3 regions of the Bacillus sp. KH172YL63 genome follow, and region 1 is predicted to be linked to each of the others. Evidence: riboswitches for the same ligand, from Rfam matches in the RefSeq annotation. Region 1 holds a riboswitch; each other region holds the start of a gene.
The links. A riboswitch is a leader RNA that binds a small molecule or an ion and turns the genes downstream of it on or off. The one in region 1 is predicted to bind cyclic di-GMP.

Region 1 (7,874 bases):
CCACCGGAGCTGATATCAAAGTTCAGGTCACCCTTTAAGGCTGGCATGGAGACGGTCAATTCTCCTGAAGACAATTCTCCATTCAAAGGGCCTTCATAATTCTTCAATTCTACATTACCGGAGCTGATTTCCACACTTCCTTTTTGGGTTGAGAGTGTGTTCACCACCATGTCGCCGGATGATCCCTCATGCTCGAACACATTCGTATCCAGATTTCTAAGCTCCAGAGATCCTGAGCCCATCTCAACCGCCAATTCATCCAGCTTCAATCGTTTTGCTTCTGATTCACCCTTCATCACCAGGCTGCCGGATCCCATGTCAATCTCCATACTGTGTGCATATGCCCTTGGGATATAGACCGTTACGTCTGATTTACGATGGAATCCGAACCACTCATACCATTTATGTCTGACCGAGATGTCGATCGTATCCCCTTGTTCCTTCAGTGTGAGTCTGCCTTTACCATCAATGTCCACTTTCACTTCATCGCGATCAGTGGGAATGACCTCCGTGTCGCTGCTATCCAGGCTGAGGTCGATGTGATGGATATTGTCTGACAGATGAACCCTGTCTCCTGATTGACTTTCTTTTGTGAATAAAGATGTGTTGTCTTTCAAAATAAAGAAGAGTGTTGCTAACGCCATGACAGCAACCAGCACCGAAAAAGTATTCTTCATTGTCATCCTCCTGCCTTATCCATGTGATAAGTAAAGTGTAAGCGAGGAGAGGGATTACCACAATGTGCCGGAGGATTATTTTTATATCAGACCAGAGATGTATCAGCAGACAATAGAAAAAGGACCGTCCCCATTTAGGGAGGGTCCAAATTCCTTTACTTGCCGATGAACATCTGTGTCCAATAAATTCCCTGGCTCGTATCCTTTGCGGTTCCGACCCCGATATGCGTCACTGATTTATTTAGGATGTTCTTACGGTGTCCGGGACTGTTCATCCACGCATTGACGACAGATTCGGGGGTCTTTTGCCCGACCGCGATGTTCTCTGCAGCAGAAGAATAGTCGATCCCGAAGTTCTGCATCATCTCGAACGGTGATCCGTATGTTGGAGACGTATGGGAGAAGTAATCCTTGTCTTTCATATCCTCAGACTTCATTTCAGCTACATTTGATAATTCTCCGTCATACTTTAAAGCGCTGAGTCCATTCTTTTTCCGTTCCTGATTCGTCAGGTCAATCACCTGTTTTGCAAGGCTGTTTGCTTCAGAAGATTGCGACTCCTGTTGCTTGGACTGTTTGTCCGATGGTTCAGGTTGTGCCGTATCGGGCTGATTCGGCTGACGTGCTTCTTCATTGCCGGGAGTGAATTCCTCACCGGGATCCAGATGCGTGAATTCCCGCAGGGTCCCGTTCGGATCGATCGGAGCGATGAATCGGTGAAGGGCGATACGCTGTCTTTCATTGATATCCAACGCGTCCCTGTCATTGTTTCCATATGATACCGGGTCGTACGTGACGTTCTGGGTATCTGTCAGGGCGTCGTTTGAATCGTTATTGTTACAGCCAGTCATCATCATGAAAGGGATGACGGCACAAATGCTCAAGGTAAATAATCGTTTGTTCATGTGAGTTCCTCCAATAGTGTTGATTGCCTCATAAAAAGGCTTTTAACAGTCTTTAATATGTGCGTTGGCCACGTCTGTTATCCTGTTAAAAATAGGGTTTGGACCGGTTGAATTCAAGTCGGAAAGGGTATAAACGTACTTGTAAGGCAGAAAATAATGACCAACCCATGAAAGGAAGTGAACATCCATGGAATATACACCGATGCCCCCATCTTTTTACGAACAGCCGACATTGGATCTTGCGAAGGCACTGCTCGGATGCGTGTTGGTGAAAGAGACAGAGGAGGGTGTTGCCTCCGGTTATATCGTGGAAACGGAAGCGTATCTTGGGCCAGAGGACAGAGCGGCCCACAGCTATGGGAATCGACGGACGAAGCGGACTGAAATGATGTTTCATGAAGCCGGACGGATTTATACATATGTCATGCATACCCACTGTTTGGTGAACGTGGTGAGCGGAGAGAAGGAGAAGCCGGAAGCGGTGCTGATCAGGGCGGTCGAGCCCCTTGATGGACTGGAGCTTATGGCTTTGAGAAGGCCGGGACATGCCATGAAGAACTGGACAAGCGGACCCGGGAAGCTGACGAAAGCGTTGGGCATTACCATGAACGATTACGGGGGAAGCTTCCTCGAACCGCCCCTGATGATCATTGAGGGCGATCAGCCTGTGGAAGTGATGGAAGGAAAACGGATTGGTATCGATAATTCGGGGGAAGCAAGAGATTATCCATGGCGATTTTGGATAAAAGACAACCCCTATGTTTCTAAATAAGGTGTTTATTTAAGAATTTTCTAACAAATAGGATAAAATACACCCCATAAGTACTAGTTATGTGGTATATTTTTCTTATAACAAACTTCAGAAAATGACAATTCGAATGGGGGCTTTGAACCTAAATGACAGATGGGCGCTTACATTTAGGGGAGCTAGTAGCGCAACCGACCACATACGAACGCAGGATCATTGCGTTTTTGTGTGGTTTTTTTCATGAGAAGAGTCAAAAAAAGGCTGTTTTCGCATAGATTGTTGCTATTATTAGACGTTCATGTGAGCATCTTCGTTAATTTGAGACTGTGGAATGAAAAAATCTCCATAGTAATGAATCAAGGCTAATGTAGTTGAAATACGTTGATCAAGACTATTCAAAAGGTGAATAAGAAGTTAAATCAGTGAATTTTTGGTTTTTATCTCCGATGGTTGATTGGAACGGAGGATGCTCGACTCCTGCGGGAACTGATGGACAGGTGAGACCCCGCAGGACAAAGTCCGAGGAGGCTCACCGTCATCCCCGCGGAAAGCGAGCATCTGGAGTGGAAATCAACCGCATCTGACTCGTCTAAAAGCCACAATGTTTACGAAAATAGCCAAAAAATAAAAAGAGAGTATAGGGGTCCTATGAACATCTTTACAATTTTTCAAAATGACTTGATCTATCATGATTTCCAGCCTTTATATGAGTTGGGTGACCATCGCACCCTCTATGCTTATGAAGGCCTGCTTCGTAACAAGTATAATGAAAATCCTGAACGCGTGTTTCAATCGGCCATGAAAGCGAATATCCTGTATAAGCTTGATACCCTTTCCATCACCAAGGCCCTTGGAAGCTTTTCGGCGGAAGGGCTGAAGGATTGTAAGCTGTTCCTGAATATTTACATCACCACGATTCTGCATCCAAGCTTTCACACTTATTTCCACGATCTCATGAAGAAGTATCCGGACATCATCGGCCGCCTTGTACTCGAGATCAACGAATCGAGCGCAGAGGAACTGTGGCAGAATCCACTGTTAAAGAGTTCTCTTGCAGAACTGAAGCAGTTCGGTGTATGGTATGCCATCGATGATTTCGGACAGGGCACTTCCTCCATCAAAAAGGCGATTGAGTATGAGCCTGAGATTATCAAGCTGGACCGATATTTTGCAATGAATCTGGCAGAGGACACGAAGAAACAGCGGTTCCTTTCTTTCTTCAGTCAGTTTTACAGCAAGGATACCGTCATCGTGCTCGAAGGAATCGAAACAGTGGAGGATATGCAGGTGGCGAAGGAACTCGGCATTTCGATCGGACAAGGCTACTACCTTGGTAGGCCGAGCCAATTATTGGCGTAAAAAAAGAAGGGTGCTCCTTAATATGTGGGAGTGGCCCTTCTTTTTATTAAGCTCTATTCGCATTTATTGTTGTTATTGATAGAGGTATAGAAGTTAATGTGAGCATCTACGGTAATTTGAGACTGAGGAATAAAAAATTGCCATAGCAATGGATCAACGTAAATGTACTTGAATTACATTAATCACTACTATTCAGAAGATGAACAAGTAGTTAATCCAGTGAACTTTTGGTTTTTATCTTGGATGGTTGATTCTCGCTGCAGATGCTCGACTCCTGCGGGAACTGATGAACAGTATGAAATGCGGAGGAGGCTCACCGCCATCCCCGCGGAAAGCAACCGCATCTTGCTTGTCTAAAAGCCACAATGTTTACGAAAACAGCTTTTTGTTATGTAATTGTCAGATTTGAAATAAAATTGAAAAATTTTAACATTTCCATTAAACTGTGGGAAAAGATAAAAAAAGGGGGAAGGGATACATGAGGATGGTCATGTTTCCAATCAAGTTCGTTTTTTACTACGTCCTTGGCCTGATCGGCATTTTAGCGGTCAGTATCGCGCCGGAAGTGTTCAAAGAGAAGGGGATGTATAATCTCATAGGGTATTTGGAGGGGTTCATCAAATTCATTTTCGTCTTTTTGGACGGTGAAAATTGGAGCTATTCCTATAAAGGCGTCACCGTCGATTTCTTGGACATGCTGTGGGGACCTTATGTATACTCTCTGCAGGTCATCCTCGGTGCCCTGGGGATCGGCCTGGTCCTTGCCTTCATTCTGGCGATCATCACCGTGTTCCTGCCACGACCGTTGACCTCGTTATTAAAGAAAGTGTTAAATCTCCTCGAGACAGTCCCGGATTTAATGTTTGCCTTCATGCTTCAGCTGATGATTGTGTATGTATTTAAGCATTTCGGCGTGGAGCTTATGAATTTCACAGAGTTCAGGGAGGAAAAGGTATTCCTTGCACCGATGATCACCCTGTCGATCATCCCGATGATCTCTTTCTTCAGGATCCTCCTTTTCATAATGGAGGAAGAACTGCTTAAGCCCCATATTGAATTCGCCCAAAGTAAGGGGATGTCCAAAAGCAGGATCCTCTTTGCCCATGTAATGAAGAATATTTCACCGAGCCTTTTCTATCACGGGAAGCTCATCATCTGGGGAACGTTATCAAGCCTATTTATCATTGAAACGATTTTCAATATGAAAGGCATCACCTATTACGTTGTCCATGACTTCCGTCCGATGGTGATCGCCATTTCCTTAATCATGATCTACACGCCCTTTTTCTTCATTTACCAAGGGGTTTACTTATGGATCGATCACGGAAGCGGCGAGGACCATTCCAAGTACAAGCGAGATAAAACGAAATGGAATGAGTGGAAAATCTGGGGCTTCCTGTCTGTCGTCAGAAGGCTTTGGTGGCAGCATATGCATAACGGCAAGTTTGCCGTCGGCTTCAGCGTGATCTTCGGCATGATCGTGACGAGCTTCCTTTATTCCATCCTGAAAGAAGAGCCGGTAAAACACATCAACTTCATGCAGAACGATGAAGGAAGGATCATCAGTGCCCCGCCCCATAAACCGTTCGGGGAAATGATCCTTGGATCGGACTTCTTCGGATACAGCATCTTGGATCAACTGATTGTTGGGGCGAAGTACACGCTCTTGTTCGCTTTGATTGTGGCGTCCATGAGGGTCGTCGGCGGATTTTACCTTGGAATTGTGTATCATTTCCACTTGAAAGAGGCGAGGAAGAACTGGTTAGACCGCATCGTGGACTCGATTCACTTCCTGCCGTTAAGCCTGATTGCCTACCTTCTGTTAAGGCCTGTCCTCTGGGGATTCCCGGTTCTTGGCTGGGATCACTCCATGTTCGAAAGGCTCGTCTATGAAGCTGTCGTCCTGACGATCCTTGTCCTGCCACTGACAACGGTCCTGATCGGAAACGAACTGAAAATATTGGGAAGGCAGGATTTCGTCCTGTCGGCAAAGCTTCTTGGAGGAAACAACAAGCATCTGCTCTGGACCCACCTGTTCCCGCATCTCGCGCCAAGATTGTTCATTATCTGGGGACAGCAGTTCATCCAGACGCTCCTTATCCTCGTTCACCTGGGATTATTCCATCTGTTCCTCGGCGGTACAATCATCAAGGGAGGCTTATTGCCCGACCCGCCGAAATCGGGAACGTTCGAATGGTCGGGACTGATCAGCTCCACAAAAGACTCGCTCATGACCGGTAAGTACTGGATCGTCATTGCACCATTGATCGCCTTTATGGTCGCCATCATAGCCATGCAGCTGATCGTCCAGGGAGTCAAGGAAATCCAACAAACAAAAGTCGGCGTCCTCGTGAGCAACAAGCCGATCAAGAAGAAACACTCAGTGGTAAAGAACAACACATATAAGCCGGCGCTGGACGACCTGAAATTGATTCACCAGCATACTTTTAAAGGGTAGGGAATGAGGGACGGACCTCCAAATTCAAAGGCCCGGAAGCGCCACACCGCTTCCGGGCCTTCTTTCTTGATGAAATATGGGGGACGGACCTCTATTGATATGCAGCACCTAAACGGGACATCCTAAAGGAAAAGGAGTGATGAGAAATGAAATCCCTGCTTATCTTTTTAGTAGTGATGTGCACCGTACAGCCGTCTGCCTCGGCAAGAAACATCCTTCCCCTTCCCGCCCATCACAATGAACTTGCAATCGTGATCGATGACCTGGGCAACGACATGCAAGGGACCGAGGAAATCCTCAATCTCCCGGTCACGTTGACGATTGCGGTCATGCCCTTCCTGCCGACGACGAGGGAAGATGCGGAGAAAGCCCACCGGAACGGTCATGAGGTCATCGTCCATCTTCCCATGGAACCTGTGAGCGGGAAAGCGAGCTGGCTCGGGCCGGGGGCGATCACGACCTCCCTTTCAGACGAAGAGATCAAACAGCGGGTGGAGCAGGCGATCGATGAGGTCCCCCATGCAGTCGGGATCAATCATCATATGGGATCGAAGGCCACCGCCGATGAGCGGGTCATGCGGATTGTCCTCGACACGTGTAAAGAGAGAGGGTTATTTTATCTCGATAGTAAAACAACCGGAAAAAGCGTGATCCCGAAACTTGCGGAAGAAATAGGCGTTCCGTATCTGGAGAACGAACTGTTCTTCGATGACATCTATACCCTTCAGCATATCGGGAAGCAGGCAAGACTTCTATCAAAGGAATTAGACAATGATGATGCGACGATCGCCATCGGGCATGTCGGGGTCACAGGGATCAAAGTCGCAACCATGCTGAAAGAATTCCTGCCTGTTTATGAGACGAAAGCTACGATCGTGCCCCTGTCCGACCTTATACCGGAATATCATCTTATCGATGAAAGTATGCCGTAAACGACTGTCCGATTGTAAAAATTCTGTTAAGATCAGGCGTAATTTTTTGTGAAAGGTACGCTCTCCATTATAATCAGTAGGTAAGAAGGAGATGAATCGATATGAATCATGCAATCGTGACAGGCGCAACAAGAGGATTAGGCGAATCGATCGCAAGACTGTTTATAGAAAAGGGCATAGGGGTCATGAACATATCCCGTTCTGAAAACGAAGGATTACGAAAACTCGCCGAGGACAAAGGCGTCCCCTATGAGTTCTTTCCGTGCGATCTTTCTCAGTCGTCCCAAACCGGGGAAGTGTTCCGTGAAGCGGGGGAAAAGGCATTTGCCAAACAGGCGGGTACCCTTTATGTCGTACAAAATGCCGGTGTCGTGACACCGATCAATCCATCAGGTCAGGTGGAAAACGATGCGCTGGAACGAAGCGTGAATGTGAACCTGCTGTCGCCGATGATCGCGACGAATGAATTGATTCGGGCTTCAAAAGGTTCGGCAACCACTATGATCATAATCAACATCAGCTCAGGTGCAGGGAGCCGACCTGTATACGGATGGAGCACTTATTGTGCGACAAAGGCCGGCGTGAATATGCTGACTGAGACGGTGAGCCTGGAATTTGCCAGAACCCACAGCCGCCACAAGGCGATTGCCTTCAGTCCAGGCGTGATGGATACCGACATGCAAGGGGAGATCCGTTCATCATCGAAGGAATCCTTCGCCGATGTCGAGTCTTTCCAACGCTACAAAGAAGAAGGGATGCTCCGTTCGACCGACACCGTCGGGGAAGTACTCCTCA
Region 2 (7,874 bases), 690 kb from region 1:
TGCCTTGCAGGGCGGACACCACGTCGCCCAGAAGTTCAGGATCACCTTCTTACCCTGATAATCGGAGAGTCTCACACTTTCCCCGTCAAGGGTCTCAAGCGCCAATGCCGGTGCCTTGTCCCCTTTTGCAAGACCCTGCTCCGCATCCGAGAGATCCATCGATTCATTGGCTAATTGAGCGGCTTCTTCCTTTGCCTTTTTTTCCTGCTGATCTTGAAAGAAGTTCACCAGAAAGATCCCGATCAGAATCGCGACCACCGCCAATGCGAAATTCCGTTTATTCACTTTGTTTCCTCCTTACAAATAAAAGAAAGGTGAAGTATGCTGCTGCAACAAGGTAGGTCCAGTCGGCCGTCGTCAACTCAAAGGCACCGTTAATAGAATGAAAAAGGATCTGCAGTAGAGTAAAAACAATCAGTAGCTGTCCTGACCATACATTCCCTTTTGCCCCCCTTACTTTTCCCTTAACATATAAAAGCAACGCGCCATTGAAAACAAATTGAATTGATCCGATGAGGTATTCCTTCTCCAAAAGATGAAAAACAAGCTCAAAGAATAAGACTGTGATCAACCAGACAAGGATGGTCACCGAAATTTGATCGACCCGTTTTAAAAGGAGATAGCCGCCTGCAGCAAGCAACCCAGACCAATATCCAACTGTACCCCCATGGAAATAGATCAGGGTCAGCGGATGTTTGATGACGGTTTGAAAATCGACTATGATTACACTCAGCTTCCAAACGAGAATAAATAAGATGATCCCCGTGGAATACCAGTCGCTCGCCTTCCGATTCCAGAAGTGGAGTAACAGGAATGTCAGGAAAAAGGATGCCAGCATAGCGCCCCAGGAACTGGGGAAAGTAAAGGATCCTATCGTATACCAGTTTTCTGTCATGATGATTCCTCGATTCTTTCTATATACCCCATTATGTATGATTATCTGAAATTTCAAAGGATTAATCAAGCGGAGAGGCTTACCATACAAATAAAACCGAATGCTTGAGGGCATCCGGTTTAAAGCTTTTATGCAGCCTTGATTCCTTTCAAGATCAGCATGAAATATTTCACTGTATCTCCATTCCTGCGGCTGATGATTTCAATATCCGCCAGAATCCTTCTCAACTCGTCTACCCCCAGCCGCTCAATCAACAGGTCACTGATATCCTCTGCACTGCATTCCCCTATTTGGGTATACTTCAATGCGGTCCGGTTTCTTCTGCAAAAACTTCTTAATTTCCTTTTTATCTCTCGTGCTTCCAACATCATCATCCTTCATACAGATTCAAATCATACTATTTCGAATATCAAGACAAAAATAACCTACCTATAGGCAGGTTACATGATGCTAATAACATTCGAGTCAGTAGTCATCGCGTCCATTTTTTCGGTAACCCGGCGATCATTATCTTATTGGAACAGGATAGAAGACCCGTGGCTTTGCGTCCTAATCTTTCAATTAGTTTGCCTTTATCGAAATGTTGCATGAATATAATTGTCATTATACTAGAAAAAACAGGAGATGAAAACAGGTCAAAGCATTCCGGTGTTCCGGAAAAAACAGGGAATCGAGTAGGAGGGGATGATTAATCCCCGACCTCTCACACCACCGTACGTACCAATCGGTATACGGCGGTTCAATCAAGATGATTGACGAAGACTTTCATACCTATCGATAAGACTTAGGAGCCCTTGGCGATTCCAAAAGGAATTGCCAAGGGTTCTGTGTAGTATTGGACTTTGTGCGATCCTCCAATATCCCTTCCGGGTATTTCCCCATTCATACGCCTTCCATTTTGGAACGCCGAGCGCAATGAGGTTACGGACTTTAGTTTTCGGCAGTTTCCACTGCTTCCACAGACACATTCGCAATCTTCTTCTGATCCATGCATCCAGGTATTTTAGGAAGCTGTGTGTATCAGCCAGCTGAAAATAGCCGATCCATCCCATTAAATATTGGTTCAGCTTTCTGATTCGAACCTCCATCGACCATCCTGAAGATCTGGAAGTTAGAGAGCGGATTTTCTGTTTTAACCGTTTTATACTTTTGGAGGCCACTCTGACTTTTGGTTTGCGATTTGATGTAAAACTAAAGCCAAGGAACGTTCTTCTCCAAGGTCGGTCCACCGCAGATTTCTTTCGGTTTACCTTCAGTTTAAGTTTCTTCTCAAGAAACGTTGTCACTGAAGTCATCACCCGGTTACCGGCTTTTGGCGAACGGACAAAGATATTACAATCATCTGCGTACCGTATAAAGCGTAGCCCCGTTTCTCTAATTCCTGGTCCAGTTCATTCAAAATGATGTTAGAAAGCAATGGACTGAGAGGTCCGCCCTGTGGCGTACCTTCCTCACTTTTCACCTTTACACCTTCTATCATAATTCCTGCATTGAGGTAAGAACGAATCAGTTTCAGAAGTGCTTTGTCCTTTACTTTCTTCGCCAGAAGACCCATGAGCTTATCATGATTCACTCTGTCAAAGAATTTCTCTAAATCTATATCGATAACCCAGCGATATCCTTCCCGGATATACATCTTCGCTTTTCTAACGGCGTCATGGGCACTCCGATTTGGTCGGAACCCATAACTATGATCAGAGAAGGTCGGCTCGTATATCCCGGAGAGTATCTGGGCAATTGATTGTTGAATCATACGGTCTGTCACCGTTGGGATGCCTAACAACCGGACGCCGCCGTCTGGTTTCGGGATTTCGATTCGACGTACCGGGCCCGGCTTGTAGGTTCCCCCAAGGAGATTCTTGCGAATCGACTGCCATTCGCGCATGATATGCGATCGCAGGTTTTGTACGGGCATATCATCCACGCCATGGCTTCCCTTATTACGTTCTACACGTTTCAGTGCTTCAAGCATATTCGGTTTAGACAGAATCATATTCATCAACATCACTGATATTCCTTTCCTTCGTGTGTCACGTTTCCTCTTTCGATGGCCCTGCCTCACACTTCCACCAGCCCTCACGGAATTCACCGTTACCTCTAAATGGACAGCTCTTTTCAGATTGTCTGTGAGTCTCTCAGTTACCATGAGCCAGGTCGTGACACTCTCTTGATTGTTCAGTCCTTCCCGGCTTCCTCGAGAAAAGCCGGTACTATGACCTCGGCTGACTTCTGGCGGTTCAGCGGAGAATCGCTTCTCCGGTTACCAAGTGTTCAAGGCGTATCCGCCAGATCTCCCCGGGTAAGAGTGTAATCTTTCCCTCCATCTATCCGCCTCATTTACTTTCTGCACCTTCGACAGTTCGGACTTCATCTTGTATTGCAGACTCATCCAGTGCAACAAGCCTTATATGAGATTCGTGTTCCTCGGACCGGAGGTTTGCCGCCCGCTTCCTTCAGATTCCAGGTCACCCCGGACACCCTTGCGTTAAGCTAACCGCTACAACTGTCTTCACGGCTCGGGACTCTCACCCTATAGATCACACCCATGCCGGGCGCACAATAAAAAACCCCCGCTGTTCAAAGCGGGGGTTCGATGTTAGAAGTTGATGTATTGACGTGGGTTTACAGCGTTTGAATGGGATGCATTCCAAGGGCCTGCATGAAGCTCAAAGTGTAAATGCTGTCCGAATGAGTAGCCTGTATTCCCCATATAACCGATTTGATCACCTTTGTTCACTGCTTGTCCCTGTCCGACTAAAGAAGAAGACATGTGGGCATATACAGTGGTGAACATTTTACCATTGATAGAGTGAGTGATGTATACGACGTTTCCGTAGCTTGAACTGTACTGGCTTTTAATAACATAACCATCTGCCGCTGCAGAGATCGGCACACTGCCCCGTGCTGCGATATCCATCCCATAGTGGAAGCGTTGCTTGCCGTTCAGCGTATCCCAGCCGAAGTTGGTTGTAACCGTTCCTGAAGCTGGAGATGTCCATGCACCGGCGCTAACAGGTGCTGCTGGAGCTGACGCCGCTGGAGATGAAGATGAACCGCCTGTCGCCTGTTGCTGGGATGCCGCACGTTTTGCAGCTTCTGCTTCAGCCTGGCGCTTGCGTTCGATTTCCCGTTTACGGGCAAGCTCGGCTAGACGTGCCTGTTCAGCCTGGATTTCACCTTCAAGCTGGTGCTCCATTTTAGAAAGCTCTTCAGATTCTTTTTCAAGGTCTGCTTTTTCTACTTTCAGTGTAGCTTGTTGTGCTTCGAGCTGCTTGAACAGGTCAGCTTTTTTCGCTTTTTGACTGTCCAGGTCTTTTTTCAGTGACTCAAGATTCGCTTTGGAAGCTTGAAGGTCTGCAAGTTCTTTTTCAACTTCTGCTTGCTTCTTCTCTAATTCAGCTTGATCACGTTTCTGCTCGTCCATGATCTTTTTATCTGCACTGACGATTGTGTTCACTGCTGTTACACGGTTGATAAAATCTCCGAAGCTGTCCGCACCAAGAAGTACATCCAGGTAGTTTGCTGAGCCGCCTTTTTCCTGGATTGCACGTGCACGCTCTTTAAGAAGCTCATTGCGCTCTGCGATTTTCTTCTTCAGAACTTCGATCTCTTCTTTAAGTTTGTTGATTTTTTCAGTCGTCTCATCGATTTCTTTTGTTTTTTCAGTGATTTTAGTTTCAGTATCTTTTAGTTTGGTACTGATCTCCGCAATCTGTGCCTGAATATCTTTTTGTTTAGTGATATTTTGATTAATCTCTGCTTTCTTCTCATCAATCTTGCCGTTGATTTCTTCTTTCTTAGAAGAGATGTTGTCCTGCTGTTTCTTCAAGTCCTCTACAGAGGAGTTAGCGTTAGCAGTTGTAGCTAACGTTGGTAGACTTCCGATTGTTAATGCTGCTGCGATTGTTAATGATACAAAATACTTCTTGTTCAAGCGGCATGCTCCTTTCAGCTTCTATCAACCTATCAAATTTTACACTTTTAAGAACTTACGTACGGACATAAAGCTTCCCCAAGCCCCGATCAAGCAACCCATTAATAGAATCAATCCGTTTACTTGATAGATAAAAGGGGTAAAATCTAATATCTGAATAAAATGGTTTTGTAGTTTTGGTTTAATAAATTCATAAGCATAGTAGTAACCTGTTGTGACAAGAGCGATCGGGATAATAGAACCTAAAATTCCGAGCCATAATCCTTCTAATATGAATGGCCAGCGTACAAACCAGTTGGTTGCACCTACGAGTTTCATTATCTCGATTTCCCTTCTTCTCGCGACAATGGTGATTTTGATTGTATTCGAGATGAGGAACATAGCGGTAAACAATAGACCGATGATCAACACAAGTCCAACGTTTCGACTCATTTCCAGCACATTGAATAATTTTTCAATCTTCGCTTCACCGTACAAGGCTTCATTGACACCTTCATACTGATTAATTTCCCGAGCTATTTTACCAGTTTCCCGGGGATTTTCCGCTTTCACGATGAACACATCGTATAACGGGTTATCCTGTTCAAATAGTCTGAAGTCATCTCCAAGATCCTTCACAAGATTTTGAAGTTCTTGCTCTTTGGAAGAATATTCAACCGATTCGACCCCGCTTATGGAGTGAATCTTCTTATCAATTGCATCGATTTGAGACTTTTCCGTACCGATTTCAAGCAATACCCGCACTTCAACGTCTCTTTCAATGTCTGTTGCAACTTTATTCATGTTTAACATCAGGACAATAAACACACCGACAAGCAACAATGTTACGGTGACGGCACTGACGGATGCGAATGTCATCCAGCCGTTTCGTCCGATGCTTTTAAGACTCTCTCTCAGGTGGCGGCTATATGTTCTAGCTTTCATAACCGTAATCACCTCGCTGTTCGTCCCGGACAATCCGGCCATTCTCGATGGCGATTACCCGATGCTTGATTGTATTGACGATTTCCCGGTTATGGGTGGCCATGATGACCGTCGTTCCCCGGTTGCTGATATCTTCGAGAATGTTCATGATATCCCAGGACGTTTCAGGGTCAAGATTCCCTGTAGGCTCATCAGCGATCACAAGCTTCGGCGTGTTCACGATGGAACGTGCGATCGATACCCGCTGCTGTTCTCCGCCTGACAATTCATTTGGAAGCATTCTTGCTTTGTGCTTCAATCCTACAAGATCAAGCACTTCCATGACCCTCTTCTTGATTTGCTTAGGCTGTTCTTCTATCACTTCAAGTGCAAAGGCGATATTTTCATAGATTGTAAGCGATGGTAACAGCTTGAAATCCTGAAATACAACCCCAACGTTTCTTCTTAAATATGGAACCCTGCTGTTTCGTATTTTTGCCAGATTAATACCGTTCACGATAATATCACCTTTTGAAGGGCGTTCTTCACGGTACATCATTTTAATGAATGTAGATTTCCCGGCACCACTTGGACCGACAACATACACAAACTCGCCTTGCTTAATGTGGACGTTCAAACCATTAGCAGCCATGACACCATTGCTGTACTGCTTATAGACGTCTTTCATTTCTATCATATTAAAATCACCTAATTTGTATTATGTAGTAACCCTCTTGGCTGTTATCGACATATGAGCTCGGTACGCAACCAAAGTCGTCTTCATCACTTTTAGACAAAAAATGGTGAAAAAACTCGAATCACGCTTCCGAAAATAATTATAACATCACTTTCTCCGATTTTAAGGAAAAAAATTATTACATTTTTGTTTCAGTAATCAAAAAAATGTGAATTTTTTACCTGTTTTCCTGTCGATTCTACCTATTATTTGAGCTTTTTTTAGGTTATTCGACCTATTACCAGGTAATAAAGGTAAGTCATTAGGTCTCTCTTATTTTCTCTTGTAAAACCTTTGCCCATGCTATTCTGATTAAGTTACTAGGTTATAATTCTTACGTGGTGATGGGAGGATAAATACTGGGGGACGTTTTGTAATATAGACTTAAAGAAGGGTGAAAAGTGGCTGTGGATATTGAGTTTTTTTATATTTGTCGACATTCCCTATTCATGAAGGTTTTCCGGATACAAAAAAAAGAAGAAGATCTGTTACAGACCCTCTTCCCGTGTTTCACGCTTATTTTTTATTCGATAACCATTCAGCCACGGCTTCCGCTTCTTCCCCTTTGATGAGTCCAGGAGGCATCTGTCCTTTTCCGTTTTGAATGGTTTCAAGAATCTGATCTTTGCTCAGTTCGGCACCGATATTTTTCAGGGCCGGCCCCATACCACCTTCAAGGTTTCCACCGTGGCAGCTGGTGCATTTATTGGTGACGATTTTTTCAGGGTCCACTCCGCCAGAGCTTGTTTCTGTACTGTCACCGTCTCCACCGCAGGCTGCCAGTACCAATGAAGCGCCAAAAAGAACACCAAGCAGCTTTTTCTTCATTTTTATTTCCCCCTTTTCAAGCATTTTAGAGTTGCGGATTTCCCACTCCTCTCCTACATAATTATACCAAGTTTACACCCGTTTGAAACCTTCACCAAGGACCTCGGATGCGTCCATTGTGACGACAAACGCAGAAGGATCAATGGTTTTGACCAGTTGTTTCAGTTTTGTGAATTCTGTTTGATCCACAACGCACATCAGGATCGGACGCTCGTCATCCGTATATCCCCCGTATGCGGATAATTTGGTCACGCCACGGTCGATCTTACTCAAGATCCCTTCACGTACCTCTTCTTGTCGGTTTGTAATGATCAGTGCCATCTTCGATCTGCTGATCCCCACCTGCACCAAATCGATGGTCTTGCTCGTGACATACAAGCCTATGAGAGCGTATAAGCCACGTTCGATATCGTAGACGATCGCTGCAGACAGAACGATCATGCCGTCGATCATGGCGACACATGTACCGAGGGAAAAGCCTGTGAATTTATTGACGATCTGTGCTGCAAGGTCCGTCCCTCCCGTAGAGGCTTTCCCCCGAAAGACGATGCCAAGACCAATGCCGACTCCAATTCCGC
Region 3 (7,874 bases), 550 kb from region 1:
GCTCAATGACATACATAAAAGAATATCGCACCAGCTGCCTAAAGAAGATAAGGTACAACAAGCATACAAAACCTATTTAGAAGAGAGGGGGTAGAATTGAAGCATGTGCTGAAAGAACATTTGTGCCGGTTTCATCGCGCTATCAGTTGGTTATTATCTGGGGGAAATGGTGCTTGGCGTCTTTTACAAGTAAGCCGGGAAGGGAGATTTCCGTTTGAAGAGAAGAATAAAAATAGTGCTGCTTATCTTCATACCACTTTTCGTAGGGGGAATGGCGTTCCTGACCAATCCATCCCCAACAGAATATCATCAATACATGAAACAATCAGCAGGGGAAGACAAGCCGACAGAGTTTCAAGTTGAGCATGTGAACTTTTATATGTTTTCCGCCTACACCCCGATTGCATATGGAGAGTACGGCATCACTCATATTGGGGTATTCGGCCGGTTCTTTCCAATCTCTGATGGGCAGTTTGATTATCCGGTTTGGCTGGAGCCCTTTCATTAGCATTCCGTTTTATACATCCTGAATCGCGGGAAAAGGAGGTGAGAAAGTGAAGTTAAACATGATTGTTCTTATGTTATCTTTAGTATTTTTACTGTCGGCATGTAATGGAAGCGATGACCCTGAAGGTTCACCTTCCCCGGAGGAAGCGTTAAAGAAGATTGGAAATGAAGAAAGAAACATGACTGTGTACGGAACATATAAAGTGAATGATGATCTCGTGCTGTTTGTTTTCAGAGGGGCAATGAATGAAAAGGACATCTGGATTGCTGATGTTCACCGGGAAGATGGGCGATGGACTGCACAAGGCATTGTCCAAATGAATGGACCGATTGAAGGGAATGGTGATAGGCAAACCGTCATTGTTAATGAAGAAGACGGGTATGAAGCAGGGTATATCACCAGTGCTGCATCTGACACGGAAGATTTGAAAATGATTGATATTGATGGGGTTGGGGATTGGAAGATTTGGTTTAAATAGAACCTAAAAATGAGGGGGGAGATTCTGATGAATATTAATAAGAAAAAACATGACAGGATCATCAAACCCCGTCATGTTTTTTAGTGTTAATATTTGAATCGATTTACAATGACCTGTAATTCTTCAGCTAAGTGAGAAAGAGAGGAAGCTGCGTTTGATATTTCCTCCATGGCACCCAATTGTTCCTGGGAGGCTCCGGCCATTTCTTCGGTGCTTGCTGATGTTTCCTTTGCACCGGTCGCTAGATTGACAATCGTATGCTGAATGACTTCGGCACTTGCCGTCAATTGCTGAGAGGCGGCAGCCACTTCCTGGATTTGGGTTGTGACTTGTTCCACAATGTTCAAGATTTCACTGAATTGAGTGGATGTTACATCCGCAAGATTTATTCCGGATACTACATTTTCCTGTACAGTGTTGATATTGGTTTCTGTGCCTTTTGATTCTTCTTGGATTGACGAGACCAACACTTTTATATGACCAGCTGACTTATTGGTTTCATCTGCAAGTTTGCGGACTTCTTCTGCCACAACGGCAAAGCCTTTTCCGTGCTCACCGGCACGCGCCGCTTCAATGGCTGCGTTCAGCGCCAATAGATTGGTTTGTTCTGATATGTCGGTGATGAGAGTGGAAATATTACTGATCTCTGTTGTACTTGTTACGAGTGCCTGTAATCCTGTGCCTGCTTCCTGGACAGAACGATGGATGATGCTCATCTGATCAGACATATTATTCATGGATGCTGAACCGATTTCAGCCTTTTCACCCAAGAAAGATGACTTTTCTGCGATGCTGCTTGTATTCACTGCGACACTTGAAAGGCTTTCTAAAATTTCAGTGATGGATTCAGAACTCTTCTCTGTCATGCTTTGCTGATTTGAGTTCGTCACTGCGATTTCTCCCATCGCAAGTGACATCTGTTCTGTTGTAGATTTAGATTGCTCTGCGGTAGCCGATAATTGCTCTGATGATGCTGCAACCTGCTCCGAAGAACTGCTGATTTGCTTAATGATCTTCGCAAGGGAGTGGAGGAAAGCGTTGAACGAAAGAGCGAGCTGTCCGAATTCATTTTTACTTTTTACCACGATTTCTTTTGTTAAATCCCCTTCTCCTTGAGCAATTTCTTCAAGCTGTTTGTTTAAGCTTTTAAGCGGAAGAAGAATTGAACGTAACAGGAGGATGCTTAACCAGATTCCAAGAGTGACGGATAGGATGGTGACAGCACCAATAATCCATTCACTCACTACACCGTACTGATGGATTTCATCCTTTAAACGGTTCACGTCATTATCTAAAAGGTCTACCAGTTCATTGACGGAAGGATCTAAAACATCCTTTCTTACTGACCTTTCTTCCCCGAAGTGAAGGGACTGGGCCTGGTCTGGGCTCGAGGCGGCCAGTGATATAACCTCCTGGTTCAAAGCCATATACTTGGTCACATTCTCTTTAATATCTTCTACATTTTTACTGTAGCTTTGTGTATGGATGATGGATTTGATTTCATCAAGGTCGGAGAAAATGTTCTCTGCTTTCTCATTGATTGACTCAATGAATTTCGGATCTCCTGTGATAAGAAATCCCCGCTCGTCATTGGATATGCCGGCAAGCTTAAATTGAATATCCTTAATATCATTTTCAAAAGCCATTTTATCTTTTAACACTTCGTTTTTATTAATCGTCGTTGTAATGATAAAAATCGATGCCACTCCAATTAAAAGTAGCGCACTGACTAAAATAGAGATAATGCTTAATAATTTTGTCCTGATCTTCAACTGTCATCTTCCTTTCTCCTGTGGGATTGGTGGAACGAAAAAAGGCCAATTAAACAATACAGTTCAATCAGCCGGTTGCGCTACTTGCTCCGGATTATCCAAGCGCCCATTTACAGATAATCGTTCATCGCATCCAATTATTCTATTTCAATAAATTTATCGACAAAATTAGACAAAGTTTGATGCTTTTTATAAAATATTTATGACTAAAGTATGAACAGGCCATTTCTTGTTCATAAGACCACTTATAATGGAGAAAATAGCATACTGTTAGGAGATTTTTTAAATATTTCTTAAGGGGAAATGATTTCTGGATGAATGATCAGCAATTGGAACTGTCTAATATACTTGAAGAATGTCAGGGGGAAATACGTTCGAGACTATACTTGGAATTACCGGCCGAAGAGTTGGCCAAAATGGTGACAGACAAAGTAACCGGTCTTCAGCTCAATCACATCCTGCAGGATATGTCCATCATTAAAAGGAGAGGCGGGGAGCCCTGCCATTATGTCATCCGTCTGCTTTTGCCGTTCATTGAACGTGAACATGGAGAACTTAATTTATTTAAAAAAAGAAAACGCACTTGAAGAATCCTGTTGCTTTATGGAACAGGATTTTTTTATCAAAAAGATCCCTTCTTGACTAAGTACTTTGTTATACTATATACTGGTAGTGAGTGATACTAAGTACGATGATATCAATGAGCTCACGGGGGTGAACAATTGGAGAATAATACAGAATTACTCAAAGGGGTTCTCGAGGGGTGTGTGCTTGAAATCATCAGCCGGGGAGAAACGTATGGCTATGAAATCACCCAGCAGCTGAGAGAGCTGGGTTTTACCGATGTGGTGGAAGGCACAGTTTACACCATCACAATGCGCCTAGAGAAAAACAATCTGGTTGAAATCGAAAAGAAGCGATCGACAGTCGGACCGCCGAGGAAGTTTTACACACTGAACGAAGCTGGCAGGGAGAAGCTCCAGTCCTTTTGGAGAAAGTGGGATTTCCTCACAAGCAAAATGAATGAAATCAAAACGATGGAAATGAAAAGGAGAGATTAAGATGAAGTTTATTGAAAAAGTAATCGGAAGTTTTGCTGATAAGCGGGAATGGAGGGAAATGGAGGCCCGTTCGAAGAATCTTCCGAGTGAGTATCTTCACGCTTACAACGCGATCCAAAAGTATATGTGGACTGCTGGCGGCCCTGTTGACTGGAAAGAAACCAGCCGTATCTTTAACGGCATTCTTGATTTGTTCGAAGAAGGTGCGGCCGAAGGAAAGAAAGTGACTGACCTGACGGGAAAGGATGTTGCGGCTTTTTGTGATGAGCTTGTGAAGGACTCCGAAACATGGAAGGATCAGTATCGTAAGAAGTTGAATTCTACGATTGATCGGGGGGAGTAGAGCAGGAGCATTTCACACTGGCAGAAATTTTTTTTGCATCAGTAGTAAGTGATACTTATTAGTTAAATTTTTCCTTTATCTGGTTTATCTTATTTGCTATGATGTAAACAGAGATGAACGAAAGGGGAATCTATAGGGTACATGTGGAACTTGTCATGATTGGGTAACTGGATAAAGGCAGTTGCGTTCCTTTTTGGAGGAGGCGTTTATTTGTCTATCTAAAATCATTCAAGGGATACATGATGTGGCCAATGATCTCCCCATTGCCAGGCAGTTACCTCTGTGTAGCTGTTTTTATTTTTGGGAAAACAATCATCTCGATTGACGGATCATCATGTCCCTATTTTAGGGGGATTTTATATGAAAAACGAAATGGAAGAAAAGTTGTCAGGGGGAAATGTTTCAAGCGTCTATCGTTTGAGAGACACCGTTCGACGTGCAGTAAAACCTGAGAGTGGGAATATCCATCAGCTCCTGAAGCACTTGGAGAGGAAAGGATACAATCATGCGCCGAAATTTCTTGGAATTGATGAACGGGGCAGAGAAATATTATCCTTTATTGAGGGAGAGGGTGGTAACTATCCTTTGAAGGAATATATGTGGTCCGATGAGTCTTTAAGAGAAATTGCGAAAATGATGCGCCTTTACCACGATGCCGTCAGTGATTTCCCGGTGCCTGATGATTGGCAGCCGATGGACAACACGCCTGACCCGGTGGAAGTGATCTGCCATAATGACTTTGCCGTTTACAATATTATTTACCAAAATGAGAAACCGGCGGGGATCATTGATTTCGACGTTGCCGCACCTGGACCGAGGCTGTGGGATATCGCCTATACCCTTTACACGTGCATTCCGTTAAGCAGGCATTATCATAACGAAGCAGGCGAGGCCGTTCACTATGATGAAGGGAAAGATGCTGCAGGGAAAAAGCAAAGGATAGAAGTGTTCTTTGAAGCGTATGGGATGGAAGGAATCGAAAATGGTTTCGTAGAGATGGTCATTCGTCGGCTGGAAGGATTATGCCACTACATGAAACGAAAAGCAGCCGAAGGGGACAGTGCCTTTCAAAAGATGATCGAGGAAGGACATTACGATCATTATCAAAAAGATATAGCATTCATACGTCAAAACGGGAACGACTGGCGATAAAAGGAGAGGCGTGATCATCTACGATCACGCCTTTTCCTTATTCACGATTTTCTCCAAAATGTCTCACAATCTGCTTTTTCCGCGATGTTGAACTCAATCATCTTTTCGAGCAATGAGTAATCAACAGCTCGATCCCACGGGATACGCATCAACATTTTCGTATGATCATATCCACTCTTCACGATTTCATCGGAAAAATGAACGATGCCTTCCTTCTCAGGAGACACGGCCAAATGCTTCTTAGATATGCTAAATGCAATGATAAACGTGCCGTGATCGGTGAACATAGGCTGATTCCAAGCGATCTTCGGCACGAGGTTTGGGTATTTGTCTGCTACCCAGGTTAATACTTCTTTAGTGCGGGCTTGTTGGTGGGGATCTGGGATGTTGGATAGGTATTCGGTGAAGGCTTTCATGTTTGTTCCTCCTGGTTTAATTTATCCTTATTCAAGAAAACTGCTCACTCACAATATTATAGAATTTACAATTTTAACTATATAGTGTATAACTCAGGGAGTCAAAGACCCTTGTGGTATCGAATTTAAACAGTATAGTCAGATAATAAATTGTTCAAATAGAGAAATGGGAAACCATATGGAGACCGGTGATAGGTGAAGTATGCACCCGGTATTTATTACTCGTATAACAAAAGAACACCCGTAACCTGAAGAGAGGAAACGAGTGTTTTGAATACTTATGCTGCTTCTGTCTGTTTTTTGTTTTGGCTTGTCTTTGATTTAAAGCCTATGATAAACAATGCTGCTAAAATGAAGATAACAGCTGAGAATACTACAATATTTGAGCCAACAATATTTACTAAATTACCAAGAGCAATTCCTACTATACCAAAGTCTGCGTCTCCAAACGTCGTTCCTTGGAATCCAAGTGAGCCTAATACAGGTAGTAATAGGGCTGGAAGGAAACTGATCATCACGCCATTTGCCATAGAGCCTAAGACAGCACCTCTTCGTCCACCTGTTGCGTTGCCAAAGACACCGGCTGCTGCTCCTGTAAAGAAGTGAGGTACAAGTCCTGGTACGATTACTTTCAACCCTAATAAAGGGAGAAAAATCATACTCACCAGACCGGCAATAAAGCTGAATAAGAAACCGATGATGACTGCGTTTCCTGCAAAAGGGAAGATGGCCGGGCAATCAAGTGCGGGTTTAGCATTTGGGACGATTTTGTCAGCGATTCCTTTGAACGCTGGAACAATCTCTCCAAGTAGCATACGCACTCCTGCTAAGATGATATAAACACCTGCTGCAAATGTAATACCCTGCATAAATGCGAAGACAAGGAAATTCTGACCACCGCTCAATTCTCCCTCAACGAAGGAAGGTCCTGCTGCACCTGCCACGATGAAGAATAGGATGACCATTGTTAGCGAGACAGAAACGGATGTATCTCTTAGAAAACCGAGTGATTTCGGAACTTTGATTTCTTCTGTAGATTTTGACCCCTTTCCAACCACTTTACCGACAAGTGCGGAAGCCAAATAACCAATTGAGCCGAAATGACCTACAGCAAAATCATCAGAACCGGTGACTTTCTTTGTGAATGGCTGTAGCATCGCAGGAGATAATACCATGAGTGACCCTAGGATAATCGAACCGAGAATGATCAGCGGTATTCCGGAAAAACCTCCTGTGGTTAAGATAACAGCGATCAAGCAGGCCATGAACATGGTATGATGGCCGGTTAGGAATATATATTTAAAAGGACTGAAGCGGGCTATGAGAATGTTAACAATCATACCGAACAGCATGATCATCGCGGTTTCTGTTCCAAAGCTTTCCTGGGCAAGGGCCACAATGGCCTCATTGTTAGGTATAACACCGTCTACTTCAAAAGCTTTATTGAACATGCTGCTGAATTGACCTAGGGATTGAACGAGTACACCTGCCCCTGCTCCCAAAATCACAAAGCCCATGACCGTTTTAAGAGTTCCGGCAACGACATCCCCGGAATTCTTCCGTTGGACAAGTAGTCCGATCAAGGCGAATAGGCCGACAAGTATCGCAGGTGTACCTAAAATATCCTTCATTATAATATCAACCATGTATACTCCTCCTTTGTTTATCTAGGATTACATATTTTGTTCCAATGCTATACGGAGTTCGTTCTTGTCCATTAAATTTTTCAACTTCACCACATTTTTTCGTCCATCTTCCAGGCTTTCTACAATATCTTCTGAACCAATAAATAGATCTGCTTGTTCAGTCTTAGCTGTAGTTAAATCTGTGTGTGACACATCCGCTTCTTTCCCCATATCTTTAAGTGCCGCTTTTACATTCATTTCTACAATCATGCTGCTTCCTAAGCCGTTTCCGCATACTACTAATACTTTTTTCATTATTTTTCCTCCTCGAAATTATACTTCAACTGTTTGATTGATTAATTTGACTATAGTCTGAGCGTCGCTTGCTGAAACTAATCTTTCTACATTACCTTCACTGGATAACAATTCTGTTAGTTGTGCCAATGCTTTAAGGTGGGTTTGATTATCGATTGCCGCAAGAACAATGATTAGCTGTGCCCGGTGTTTCTCCTTTTTTGA

Region 2: linked by a shared signal. The riboswitch ahead of KH172YL63_RS19235 (hypothetical protein) and the one ahead of KH172YL63_RS01115 (EAL domain-containing protein) in region 1 are both predicted to bind cyclic di-GMP.
Region 3: linked by a shared signal. The riboswitch ahead of KH172YL63_RS03730 (methyl-accepting chemotaxis protein) and the one ahead of KH172YL63_RS01115 (EAL domain-containing protein) in region 1 are both predicted to bind cyclic di-GMP.

Annotation. Positions count from the first base shown of each region.
Region 1 is NZ_AP022842.1:198,086-205,959, forward strand. It holds gene liaG (LiaG family protein) at 1-677, opposite strand, end outside; gene KH172YL63_RS01105 (CAP domain-containing protein) at 833-1,582, opposite strand; gene KH172YL63_RS01110 (DNA-3-methyladenine glycosylase) at 1,770-2,354, shown strand; cyclic di-GMP riboswitch class II at 2,456-2,536, shown strand; gene KH172YL63_RS01115 (EAL domain-containing protein) at 2,979-3,689, shown strand; gene KH172YL63_RS01120 (ABC transporter permease subunit) at 4,168-6,147, shown strand; gene KH172YL63_RS01125 (divergent polysaccharide deacetylase family protein) at 6,294-7,079, shown strand; gene KH172YL63_RS01130 ((S)-benzoin forming benzil reductase) at 7,181-7,874, shown strand, end outside.
Region 2 is NZ_AP022842.1:3,757,913-3,765,786, forward strand. It holds gene KH172YL63_RS19225 (redoxin domain-containing protein) at 1-285, opposite strand, end outside; gene KH172YL63_RS19230 (hypothetical protein) at 278-895, opposite strand; gene KH172YL63_RS19235 (hypothetical protein) at 1,024-1,263, opposite strand; cyclic di-GMP riboswitch class I at 1,384-1,476, opposite strand; partial or broken gene ltrA (group II intron reverse transcriptase/maturase) at 1,639-2,900, opposite strand; gene KH172YL63_RS19245 (murein hydrolase activator EnvC family protein) at 3,492-4,829, opposite strand; gene ftsX (permease-like cell division protein FtsX) at 4,869-5,753, opposite strand; gene ftsE (cell division ATP-binding protein FtsE) at 5,743-6,429, opposite strand; gene cccB (cytochrome c551) at 6,985-7,296, opposite strand; gene KH172YL63_RS19265 (YitT family protein) at 7,369-7,874, opposite strand, start outside.
Region 3 is NZ_AP022842.1:746,731-754,604, forward strand. It holds gene KH172YL63_RS03715 (hypothetical protein) at 1-94, shown strand, start outside; gene KH172YL63_RS03720 (hypothetical protein) at 215-508, shown strand; gene KH172YL63_RS03725 (hypothetical protein) at 555-986, shown strand; gene KH172YL63_RS03730 (methyl-accepting chemotaxis protein) at 1,073-2,758, opposite strand; cyclic di-GMP riboswitch class II at 2,819-2,902, opposite strand; gene KH172YL63_RS03735 (hypothetical protein) at 3,073-3,345, shown strand; gene KH172YL63_RS03740 (PadR family transcriptional regulator) at 3,481-3,819, shown strand; gene KH172YL63_RS03745 (DUF1048 domain-containing protein) at 3,821-4,162, shown strand; gene KH172YL63_RS03750 (phosphotransferase) at 4,523-5,314, shown strand; gene KH172YL63_RS03755 (iron chaperone) at 5,356-5,730, opposite strand; gene KH172YL63_RS03760 (PTS ascorbate transporter subunit IIC) at 6,009-7,376, opposite strand; gene KH172YL63_RS03765 (PTS sugar transporter subunit IIB) at 7,404-7,670, opposite strand; gene KH172YL63_RS03770 (BglG family transcription antiterminator) at 7,689-7,874, opposite strand, start outside.